DNA from 3 places in the Arthrobacter sp. SAFR-023 genome. Region 2 is predicted to be linked to each of the others. Evidence: riboswitches for the same ligand, from Rfam matches in the RefSeq annotation. Region 2 holds a riboswitch; each other region holds the start of a gene.
What was found. Region 2 has a riboswitch for cyclic di-AMP ahead of ACTHQX_RS17810 (C40 family peptidase). Riboswitches for the same ligand answer to the same signal wherever they lie in the genome.
Positions count from the first base shown of each region.

Region 1: another riboswitch for cyclic di-AMP. It lies ahead of ACTHQX_RS15595 (hypothetical protein); the one in region 2 lies ahead of ACTHQX_RS17810 (C40 family peptidase).
Region 3: another riboswitch for cyclic di-AMP. It lies ahead of ACTHQX_RS09665 (LysM peptidoglycan-binding domain-containing protein); the one in region 2 lies ahead of ACTHQX_RS17810 (C40 family peptidase).

Region 1 is NZ_JBQCMF010000014.1:74,673-78,592, reverse strand. It holds gene ACTHQX_RS15595 (hypothetical protein) at 1-818, opposite strand, end outside; cyclic di-AMP (ydaO/yuaA leader) riboswitch at 822-977, opposite strand; gene ACTHQX_RS15590 (HAMP domain-containing sensor histidine kinase) at 1,082-2,695, opposite strand; gene ACTHQX_RS15585 (response regulator transcription factor) at 2,699-3,439, opposite strand; gene ACTHQX_RS15580 (hypothetical protein) at 3,637-3,920, shown strand, end outside.
Region 2 is NZ_JBQCMF010000017.1:97,241-101,160, reverse strand. It holds gene ACTHQX_RS17820 (metal-dependent transcriptional regulator) at 1-221, shown strand, start outside; cyclic di-AMP (ydaO/yuaA leader) riboswitch at 373-614, shown strand; gene ACTHQX_RS17815 (M23 family metallopeptidase) at 626-1,450, shown strand; cyclic di-AMP (ydaO/yuaA leader) riboswitch at 1,587-1,758, shown strand; gene ACTHQX_RS17810 (C40 family peptidase) at 1,829-2,521, shown strand; gene ACTHQX_RS17805 (NlpC/P60 family protein) at 2,624-3,412, shown strand; gene ACTHQX_RS17800 (HNH endonuclease) at 3,635-3,920, shown strand, end outside.
Region 3 is NZ_JBQCMF010000007.1:134,161-138,080, reverse strand. It holds gene ACTHQX_RS09675 (purine-cytosine permease family protein) at 1-250, opposite strand, end outside; gene ACTHQX_RS09670 (YybH family protein) at 247-660, opposite strand; gene ACTHQX_RS09665 (LysM peptidoglycan-binding domain-containing protein) at 918-1,865, opposite strand; cyclic di-AMP (ydaO/yuaA leader) riboswitch at 1,870-2,040, opposite strand; gene ACTHQX_RS09660 (NAD(P)(+) transhydrogenase (Re/Si-specific) subunit beta) at 2,190-3,563, opposite strand; gene ACTHQX_RS09655 (NAD(P) transhydrogenase subunit alpha) at 3,560-3,920, opposite strand, start outside.

The sequences.
Region 1 (3,920 bases), on a different contig from region 2:
TAGCGCTCCTGGATGTAGTCCAGGCCCCAGTTGATCTGGGTGCGGTAGTTGGTGCGGTAGTCCGCCCCGGCGGTCGCCATCTTCTCGGCGGGCAGGGACTGGACGATGCCGTAGGCGCCGCTGCTCGCGTTGGTGGCCGTCGTGCGCCATTCCGATTCCTTGGTCCAGAGCCGTTTCAGGCACTGCATCTGGTCTGCGGCCCAGCCGTATGACCCCAGCTTGGTGGCCGCGTAGGCCTGTGCGCCGGCCGGATCATTCAGGGCAACAGGCGCAGCGGCCTTCGCCTTGGCAACGGCGGCAGCCTTCGCGGCGGCAGCCTTGGCAGCGGCCGCCTGGGCAGCGTTGGCCTTGGCAACCGCGGCGGCGTTGGCAGCGGCGGCGGTCTTGGCAGCCGCTGCGTTGGCGGCGGCAGTCTTTGCGGCGGCCGCCTTGGCAGCGGCAGCCTTCGCAGTGGCGGCCTTGGCGGCGGCAGCCTGGGACGAGGACTGCGGAGCGATGGACGCCGCGGACGGGGCAGGAAGCGCGGAGATTAGCGTCTTGTCGAAGTTCAGGGTCTGCCCGGCGTCGGCGGTGGCCGCTGCCGTTGGGGCGGCGGAAGGCGCAGCCTGGTCGGCCGCCTGGCCTGCGGCGCCGACGCCAACGAGCACGGCTGCGGCAGTGGTAAGGACGGCTGCCCGGCGCCCGAAGGACGGAAGGCTTCCGGTCAGGCGGCCCCAAGCCGTCGCAGGCCGAACCGGCTCTGCACGGTGACGGGAAATATTGCGGTCGGACTGCTGGGAGGCGCGATCAGGGCGCGCCTGTGCCTTGAATTCAGACATGGTTGATTGCCTCTCAACACCTGCGGAGTTAGCTGTCGGGTTCGGATGAGGTCATCCGGCCGCACGGAAAATTCACGTGTCGGCTTCACCCCAAGGGCTGATGCGGAAAGCCCGGGACTCTGGTTCCCCCGCCTCTGCCTGAACTAGCGGAATCCGGGAAGCGGCAGAGCTGGGCGTCAATCCGGAGATGCGGCTCTAGTGGCGGCCGCACTCTATCGACCGTACAGGAGGCTTCTGATTAAGTCACATTTAGGTAACGGACATCACGACGACGGCGCGGCGCCTTGCATGGGCAGCCGGACGGCAAATTCCGTCCGGCCAGGCCGGGATGTGACCTCCACTGTCCCGCCGTGTGCCTCCACGATGGACTGCACGATGGACAGGCCAAGGCCGCTGGTTCCCTCGGCCGACAGAACCCCGGCTTCCCCCCGCGATTCGGGGGTGCGGAGGGTTGTTTGGGCGCTAGCGGCACCGGCAATGGAACCCGTCGCCGTTGCGGATGCAGGTGCCGGGGGCGCCTGCGCCGGGGTCACACGTGACGCGTCTGCGCGGGCAAAGCGAGCGAAGACCTTGTCCACGAATTCAGGCGGGATGCCGGCGCCGTCGTCCGTGACCGTAATCACAGCGCTGCCGTCAGCCGACCGCATCACGCCGGTGGTCACCGTGGTGCCGGGCGGCGTGTGCTTGCGGGCATTCGAGAGCAGGTTGACCAGCACCTGGTGCAGCTGCGATGCATCGCCCCGAACGGACACAGGTTCTTCGGGAAGGTCGAGGTGCCACGCCCGGTCCGGTGCCATGACCTTTTCGTCGCTGACGGTCTCGATCACGAGCTGTGTGAGGTCCACGTCGCTGAGCTTGAGCGGCTGCCCGTCGTCGAGCCGCGCCAGCAGCAGAAGATCCTCCACCAGGGCGGTCATGCGTTCTGACTGGCTCTGCACGCGTGCCAGGGACCGCTGGCCGTCCGGAGTGAATTTTTCGGTCATGCGCATCAGCTCGGTGTAGCCGCGGATGGCCGTGAGCGGCGTCCGGAGCTCATGGGAGGCGTCTGCCACGAATTGCCGCACCTTCATTTCGCTTTCCTGCCGCGCCTCCAAAGCATTGGACACGTTGTCCAGCATCTGGTTCAGGGCGTGGCCCACGCTGCCCACTTCAGTTCCGGGATGGGCGTTCGACGGCGGGACGCGGACAGCGAGTGCCACCTCACCGGCGTCCAGCGGCAGGCGCGAGACCTGGGTGGCCACCTCGGAGAGCTGCTCCAGCGGTTTCATGGTGCGGCGGATGAGGACCGTCCCGGCCAGGCCGATCAGCACGAGGCCGCCCAGCGAGACGATGGTAATCGTCCACACGAGGGACGTCAGGGTGTTCTGCTTTTCCGCGAGGGGGAGCCCGGTGACGATGACGTCCCCGTACGGCGCCTGCGCGGCGACCAGGCGGTAGGTGCCTGAGGACAGTGTGCGCTCGACGGGCACGCCGTTGCGGCGGAGCTCCAGGAGGACCTGGTTGTCTGAAGGTGACAGCGAGGCGCGGGTGGAGTCGGCGGCTATGAGACCGGCACTGATGACGGCGCCGTTCTCGATTCGCGCCGTGACCGTGCCGACCCTCTGGCCGCGGGCATCCAATGGATCGGGCCTGGTCCCTTGATTGCCGAGCGGCGGACGGCCGAAGTCGCTGGAGCGGTGGGCCGCATCCGAGAGCTGCTTGTCCAATTGCTGGGTCAGATAGGAGTCCATCGAGGCGTAGCTGAACAGGCCGATCGCGCCGCAGATGGCCACGAGGAGAGCCATCGCGACGAGGACCAGGCGTGTGCGGAGGTGCCAGGTGTCCGGCTTTAGCCAGCGTCGGCGCTGAGTGCGCGCGGCTCCGGAAAGTTTTGCCACGGCCTACTCTGCCGGTTTGATGACGTAGCCCGCGCCGCGGACCGTGTGGATCATGGGCGGGTGCACGGCATCCACCTTCTTGCGCAGGTAGGAGATGTACAGTTCGACGATGTTGGCCTGGCCGCCAAAATCGTAGTTCCATACCCGGTCCAGGATCTGGGCCTTGCTGACCACGCGCTTGGGGTTCTCCATGAGGTAGCGCAGCAGCTCGAACTGGGTGGCTGTCAGCTGCAGCTCGTCGCCGGCGCGGGTGACTTCGCGCGTGTCGAGGTTCAGGACGAGGTCGCCCACCACCAGCTCGGCGGAGTCCATGGCGGCGACGCCGGAGCGCTGGACCAGCCGGTGCAGGCGCAGCAGGACTTCCTCCATGCTGAACGGCTTGGTTACATAGTCGTCGCCGCCCGCGGCGAGGCCCACGATCCGGTCCTGTACCGCGTCCTTGGCGGTGAGGAACAGCGCCGGGACCTCCGGCGCGAAGGCGCGGATCCTGCCCAGGAGCTCAACGCCGTCGAATCCGGGAAGCATCACATCAAGCACCAGCACATCCGGGCGGAACTCCTTGGCGAGCTTCACGGCCTCGGGGCCGTCGGCAGCGATGGCCACCGACCAGCCGGCCATGCGCAGGCCCATGCTCATTAGTTCTGAGAGGCTCGGCTCGTCGTCGACCACGAGCGCACGGATGGGGGATCCGTCAGGGTGGGTCAGCTGGGGAAGGTTGTTGGTCATGGAGTGCGAAGTGGCCATGTGACAACTCTCCGTTCTGGTGTTTAGCCGCCGCTTTGGCAATCCTGTGCGCCAGCTGTGAATCCCAGCGTAGCGAGCTGAAAGGCGCCGCGTACGGATTTTCAGGTCACAGGCATGGCTCTTGCGCCGCACAGGCCAAACACAGGAAGGCTTTCCAGTCTGGAACGGACACTTCCGCAACCCCTAAGGAGATCGCAATGAGCGGACAGCAGCCTGTACCTGTTCCAGAAACCACACCCCTGCCTCCGGCGCCGCAGCCGGATGGGTACCCATACCGGCCAGGCTGGGGAGGGCCGCCGTCGGCAGGAAAAGTGGGAGGTTGGGCGGCCGGCGGCAAGCACTGGACCATGAAGCGCGGGCTGGTCGTGGCCGGTGCGGCCACGGTTCTGGCCGCTGGCGCAGGAGGCGCCGCTTACGGTTTGGGCAGCAACGCTGCCGCTGCCGGTGGAACGGCCGCAGGGGCCCAGGGCGGGTTGGCGCA
Region 2 (3,920 bases):
GCTACGGTCCGGAATCCAAGGTCACCGTCAGCCGCCTGGCAGAACCCATCCAGGTGGAGCCGGAGCTGCTGGTCCAGCTGGATGAAGGCGGGATCCGGCCGGGCGCTGCCGTCTCGCTCGAACGTGTGGGGGAGTACATTTCTGTCCGCGTACCCGGGTTCGAGGGTGCCCTCGAGCTGCCGCCGGAAGTCGCGGCGCACGTGTTCGTGCGGGTGGGTTAGCGCCGAAAGCGCAGCTCCGCCTGACGCCAGCGTCCCGTCTGACATCTGCAGGTAGGATGACCTACCACTTTTGCACAGCGAATATAACGGAATTATTACTGCGCTTCTTAATCGCCTATAGTTAAACGGCAACGCCGATGCAAAAGCGTTACCTGATCTGGAGCCGAACCTTGCCAGCAGATCAGTAGCACGAGTCACCCACTGGCAGGGGCGGGGGAACCACAACCGGCTGTTTCTACAGCCTTGGGGTGAAGTCCGCAGCAGCAAGTCTCTTCCGCAGAAGGAATCCTCCCGGGATACCCCTGTGCCGGAATGGCTTGTTATGGCGGGCCGGGTCCGAACTCTCTGACCCGAATCCGACAGCTAACTTCGCAGGCTATCCAGAGAGGAAGCAGTACTTGTCGATGCAGAATGCCCGGGGCCGCCGCCGCGCGTCCGGTCCCGCTCCTGAGCCGCGCCCTGCGGAGGCCATTGCCGCGGACCGTCCCCGGGACGCTCAGCGCGAGGCGCGCCGCCGCCGCCGGGGTCCGTTCCGGCAGGTTACGGATTTCGCTTCGGCCAGTGGTGTTGGGCAAAAGGCTGGAGTGGCCCTTGCTGCTACCGGCCTGCTGCTGACTGTTACCGTCCCCGCCACCAGCCCCGTCCTGGCTGCCGACGAGCATCAGGGAGGAGCGTCCGCGTCCGCCGCCTCACCGGCCCAGCCGAAGGTCTCGGCGGAAGCGGCAGCGAAGATCGACTTCAGCCGTACGTCCGTCTCCACCACCGGTGACCCGGACGGAAAGCTCAAGCAGCTCCTGAGTGCTCAGTCTGCCGGCAGCATCAGCCGTGCGGCCTCGGTGGGCACCTTGGGCGGGCCGCTGACCACGCTCGTGAAGTCTTCGCCGTTCGGCTACCGGGTTAGCCCGATCACCGGCGGCGCCGGTGAGTTCCACCGCGGCCAGGACTTCGCCGCCCAATGCGGCACGCAAGTGCTTGCTGCGGCCAGCGGCAAGGTCACGTTCGCCGGGTGGCACCCATACGGGGGAGGCAACCGCGTGGTCATCGACCACGGCAACGGCTTGGAGACCACGTACAACCACCTGTCGTCCTCCAGCGTCGAGGTTGGCCAAAAGGTCACCCGCGGTGAGGCGATTGCCCTGAGCGGGACCACCGGCGCCTCCACCGGCTGCCACCTCCACTTCGAGGTGATGGTCAACGGGGAAGTCGTTGATCCCACCGGCTGGCTCTAAGCCAAGCCGAGTGAGCACTCTCATTCCTGTGACATGCCGTGACCTGAATGTGACATTAGCTCCGAACTGCTGTACCGTCTAAACCGCGTCAACTTTTCCGAAGTTGACGCTCTTGAGTGGATTGCCTAGCTCTGCCACCGCTCAAGGTCCGTTCGCATTACATCGTCTGGCAGGGGCGGGGGAACCAATTTTGGTCTTCGCAAGAAGGCCTTGGGGTTAAGTCGCAAAAGCTTCCCAGGAAGCCGAGCGGCCGGGTGCACTCCCATCCGAATCCGACAGCTCACCTCGCAGGCATTGGGAGAGGCTACCTTCGTGTCTTCACGCCACAATGCCGCGCGCCACCGCGCGCAAACGGTTCGTATGAACCCATTGGACTCCGTGTCCAAGGCGGTTAGCGCCAATGCCGGCACAGTAGGTCGCCAGGCAGCTGTTATCGCAGCTGCTTCAGGGCTCATCCTGAGCGTTGGCATGCCTGCCAACGCAGCCGACGCCAACATTGGTGTTTCCGCCTCCTCGGAGACCGGATCCCAGGCCGCGCAGCTTGCTGTGACCGCCGCGCCCACCGCCACTGTCTCTTTCGAGCGTCCTGAAGTCACCACGGTGGCTGCCCCGGTCGCCGAAATCATTGCTCCGCAGTCGAGCGATGAGGGCCAGGCGGGCGATGCAGGCCAGGCCAGCGACGAGAGTGCCGGTGCGGCCCAGGCCGTCACTGCCAAGTCCACCGATGGTGCGGCCTCCGCCGCAGCGTCCGGACTGGCTGCAATCGCGTACACCGGCATCGGCAACCCCTACGTCTGGGGCGGCACCACCCCCAGCGGCTGGGACTGCTCCGGCTTCACCCAGTGGGTTTACGCTCAGGCAGGCATCAGCATTCCCCGCGTCAACGCGTGGACTGCCATGAAGCCCACCTCCACGCCTGCTCCCGGCGACCTGGTCATGCAGAACGGCGGCGCCCACGTGGGCATCTACGTCGGCAACGGCATGATGATCAGCGCGCTGAACCCCTCGGACGGAACGCTCCTGCATGCGGTGTCCGCCACGGGCACGTCCTCCTTCTTCACCCTTCGCTAAAAATCCGATTCGAGACGGGCCGGCTTACCCCCAAGATGCCGGCGCGTCGATAACCCACGTCCTGCTACCGCGGTCCGTGGAACACGAAAGAGAGAAATCTTAATGACTACACGTGCGACCATTGCACGCCACCGCGCCGAGGTCACCAAGACCAACTCGCTGGCTGTCATTGCCAAGGCCGTCGGCGACAACGCCGGTGGTGTGGGCCGCCAGGCCGCAGTTATCGCTGCTGCTTCCGGTCTCGTCCTGACCAGCGGCATCGCCGCCAACGCTGCTGAGACCAACGTTCAGCGCGAATCCGCTCCGGCCTCCACGCTGGAGGTCCAGTCCGCTGCGCCGGCCACGATTTCCGCTGCGTCCAGCATTGCGATCTCCTACGAGAAGCCTGCTGTCTCCACCGCCCCGGCTCCCGTCGTCGAGGCCCCCAAGCCTGTCGTCAAGGTCCAGGAAGCGCCGCCCGCTGTTGAGGCTGCTCCGGTTGCTGAAGCCGCACCCGCAGTCCAGGCCACGGCAGCCGTTGCAACTGCTGCCCCGGCAGCTCCGAAGACCACCGCCGCCAGCGGCAAGGGCGCTGCAATCGCCGCTGCCGCCTACGCGCAGCTGGGTGTCTCGCAGGACTGCACCGCCCTGGCCACCAACGCACTCGCAGCTGTGGGCGTCCACTACCACGGCTGGCCGGCAGGCTACCTGTCCCTCGGCCGCACCGTGAGCGCTGCTGAGGCTCAGCCGGGCGACCTCGCCTACTACCAGAACGGCGGCATGGGCCTGGCCCACATCGCTGTGTACGTCGGCAACGGCCAGGCCGTCCACGGCGGCTGGAACGGCGGAACCACCGCACTGTTCAGCGTGAACGTCGGCTCCGGCCCGGTCTTCATCCGCGTCGGCGGCTAAGACACACAAGCGTTACGGAAGGACCCCCGCCAGCACGGCGGGGGTCCTTTTTTGCCTTGCACCCGCATGAATGTTTGGCGACACGCCATGGCGATGCTTGTGTTCGATTCGCTCATCTGCCTAGTGAGTGTTTACTCTTATGGTGTCGATCCATAGCCCGGACATGCAGAGGGCAGCCGGCCCTCGCGCCTCTGCCGGGTGCGGCCGTGAAGAGGTATGTGCATGCGCACTCTCGTTCTGAATGCTGGATATGAACCGCTGGCGGTAGTGACATTCCGCCGGGCGCTGGTCCTTGTGCTCACCGGAAAAGCAAGCGTGGTGGCCGAAGGCGACGATCCTGTCGTCGGGCCGCAGGACATCATGGGCCGTCCGTCCGTGATTCTCCTCAACCGCTACATCCGCCCCCGGTACAACATGATCACCGCGGTGAGCAGGCGCGGTGTGCTTCGCCGCGACGGCCACCGGTGCGCCTACTGCGGCAAGGCAGCCCACACCATAGACCATGTCC
Region 3 (3,920 bases), on a different contig from region 2:
AAACAGCCATCGGGCAAAGTATCAGGCCACCAACCACGACGCCCAGGACCGTGGCCAACAGCGCGTCCTTGAAGGACAGCCCAAAGAGGATCGGGAACGATCCCAGGACCACCGTGGCGAAGGTGTTCGCGCCGCCAAACACCAGGCGGAACAGGTCCAGCGGTTTCGCCGTCCTGTCGGCGGCGGGAATCGGTTCGATGCCGTGCTTTTCGACCTCGGTCACGGCAGGGGCTTTTGAATCTTGTGTCATGAGATTGCCTTCGGGCTAACCGGCGCCGGAGAAAGGTGCTCATGTATGGCCAGCACGTTGCCAGACTCCGTCCTGGTGAAAATGATGGTCTCCCTCTCGTGAAGGGTCTCTCTTGTGCCAGCCACGTCGATGACGGTTTCGACATCATGGCTGAATACGGCGCATGTGCCGGCGTTTTGGATGTACGCATTGGAACTGGCGCATTCTGCGACCCGCCAACCATCCGAGAGCCAGTTCTGCCACAGGGCGCGGTATTCCTCGCGCGAACTCAGGCGGCCCGGTTCGGAATGGAAGACGAAAGACGCGTCGGGCGCGAAACAGTCGAAGTAGCGGTCAGTGTCGGTGGCCGCGAAGGCGGTCATCAGCCTCTGCGCTGCTGACTCGACCTCGGCGGTGGTGATTAGGTCCACGGGAGCTCACTCTCGGCGTTGCTTGCAAAGTTCGGCCGTGACGTGGCCCAGCTCACATCCGGTCAGGGTGCCAGTAAACCGGACGGGTATCTTCTAGTCAACAATTGTTGCTTGTGAGTGACTTTTGTTTCGCGCCGCCGACTGCTGCCGGTACCGAATCTGCCGCAAACGCAGCAGCGGCGGGTGCCTATGCACCCGCCGCTGCTGTTGTAACGTTCTGCCTGTTCGGCTGTCGCCCGTCAGGCGCTCACGCGCTGTTAGGCGTTCACCCGCACGTAGGTGGAGCCGGTGAGCCAGGAGGCCGGGTGCACGATGGTTTCGTTGACGCCATTCATGCCACTGCTGATGGCCTGGCCGCCGCCGATGTAGACGCCGACGTGTCCGGCGCTAATCATCAGGTCACCGGGCTGCGGGGCGGAAACCGGAGTCCCGTACTGGTAGAACTGTGCGGGGGCCAGGTCGCCGACGGACTTACCGACAGAGCGCAGTGCCTGCTCCACCAGGATGGTGCAGTCCTGGGTGGCGCCGAGCTGCGCCCGGGCAGAGGCCACAATGGCTCCACCCACGCCACTGGCTGACTGGGTTGCAGCCGCCGGTGTAATCGAGGCGGAGGCGTTGTAGATTCCCATGCTGGCAGGCGCCGGGGCAGCCGGTGCTGGAGCCGCGGGAACTGCCGGAGCGGCAGGAACCTCAGGCACTGCCGGGGCCGCAGGTACAGCGGGAGCTGCAACGGCACCCGGTCCGGGGATGAGGATCTGGTCGCCGGGGTAAATGACGGACGCCAGGGACAGGCCGTTCTCCGCGAGGAGTGCATCAAGGCTGACACCGTGGCGTGCTGCGATGGCACCAAGGGTGTCGCCGGGCACCACGGTGTGCGATGCGCCGGCAACAGCGGATCCACCGCTTGCCGGCGCGGGAACTGCCGGGGCGGCCTGCGCCGGGGCGGGGACTGCCTGGGTGGGTGCTGCCAGCGCCTGGCCAGCTGCGGACTGGACAGCAGCGGCGGCGTCCGGCGTCTCCGGAGCGTAGGCACCTGCGTGTGCGGGTGCTCCGGCGCCGAAGAGGAGCCCTGAAGCGACGGCGGCGGCGGCCGCCGGCTTGGCAACCGAGGCAGCGTTGGACCTGAGGGAATACTGCAGGCCCTGCAAAGCGATGGACGTCGTCGGGGTGGCGCGATGGCGCGCGGCGGTGAACTTACGTGACATGGTTGATGTGCCTCTCCCATGCCTGCGGGGTGAGCTGTCGGGTTCGGATGGGAGTCACCCGGTCCTGCCCGCCGCTGGGCGGAGCGTCTGGACTTAACCCCTAGGCCTTGGCTTGCAAGGCCGGTACAAAGGTGGTTCCCCCGTCCCTGCCTGTTGGTCATAGCGAACGGATCCCGGTCAGCGGCAGGGCTCGGCATTCTGCCCGGGAATGCCCTGAGCGGAACCAGGGCACCGGCCGAGGCTATCGCACTCAGGCCCCAAAAGTCACATTTGAGTAACGAGGGTGTGGCGGAAAGGCTCGGGACAACCCCCGGATGCTGCCCCCTACAGGGCCTTCACCGCGCCCAGCACCTTCGTCAGGGACTCCTTGGCGTCGCCGAACAGCAGGGTGGTTTGCGGTTCGAACATGAGGTCGTTCTCGATTCCCGCGAACCCGGGCCGCATGGAGCGCTTGAGGAACACCACCTGCCGTGCGTCCGCCACCTCAAGGATGGGCATCCCATAGATCGGCGAGCCTGCGGTGGTCTTGGCGGCGGGGTTCACGACGTCGTTCGCGCCCACCACCAGCGCCACGTCGGCGGTGCGGAACTCGGAGTTGATCTCACCCATTTCCTTGAGCGATTCGTAGGGCACATTGGCCTCGGCGAGCAGCACGTTCATGTGCCCCGGCATGCGCCCCGCCACGGGGTGGATGGCGAAGTCCACGCGGGTACCCCGGGATTCCAGGGCCTGCGCCAGCTCCGCCGCGGTGTGTTGTCCCTGCGCGACGGCCAGCCCGTAGCCGGGAACGATGATCACGCGCTGCGCGTAGCCCAGCAGCACCGCCACGTCCTCGGGGCTCGACGAACGGACCGGACGGTCGCTCACAGCGGTGGATCCCGCCGTCGAACCTCCCCGGAACGCGCCGAACAGGATGCCGGCCACGCTTCGGCCCATGGCCGCAGCCATCGCCCGGGTGAGGATGGTGCCGGACGCCCCCACCAGTGTGCCGGCCACCACCAGGAGCACGTTGCCCAGCACCAGGCCGGATGCCGCGACCGCCAGGCCAGTGAAGGCGTTGAGCAGCGAGATGACGATCGGCACGTCGGCGCCGCCCACCGGCAGCACCAGCAGCACGCCTGCCACCAGGCCCAGCAGCAGGAGGGGCAGCGCCAGGACGAGCGAGCCGCCCAGCACAACGGCGGCGCCAGCGCCGACGGCGGCGAGCAGCACCGCGCCCATGAGCACCGGCAGGCCGGGGAACACCACGGGGCGGGTGGTCATAAGCTCCTGCAGCTTCGCGAACGTCACCGCGGAACCGGCGAAGGACACCGCCCCCACCAGCAGGGTGAACACGACGGCGACGCGCACCCAGGCGTCCTCAGCATGCGGCAGTTCCAGCAGCGCCACGAGGGCAGCGGCGCCGCCGCCCACGCCGTTGAAGAGGGCGACGAGCTGCGGCATCTGGGTCATCTTGACGCGCCTGGCCACGGGGGCTGCCACGCCGGAGCCCACGGCTATGGCGCCGAGGATCAGGGGGACGTTGTCCAGCCGGGTCGAGAAAAAGACCGTAAAGACCGCGACCACCGCACCAAAGGCGCCGATGAGGTTGCCGCGGCGGGCGGTTCGCGGGGAATTCAGGCCCTTCAGCGCCAGGATGAAGAAGACAGCCGCCGCGAGGTAGAGCAGGGCGGTGACGTTGGGGTCCAGGAGGGTCACCGGGTGGCCTCCGTGTTCTCCTTGGTATCACCGAGTGTGGCGCCCGTACCTGGTGTGGCACCGGGCGCACCGGGCTTGGCCGGCTTATCCGGCTTGCGGCCGCGGAACATCTGCAACATGCGGTCCGTCACCACAAAGCCGCCCACCAGGTTCGCCGTGGCAAGCACCACCGCCAGCAGCGCCACCGCGAGGACCCAGGGATGCGTTGCCTGGCCGGCGACGATGATGGCACCCACCAGGATGATCCCGTGGATCGCGTTCGCGCCGGACATCAGGGGCGTATGCAGCGTGCTGGAAACCTTCGACACCACTTCGAAGCCGACAAACACCGCAAGCACGGTGATGGTCAGCAGGCTG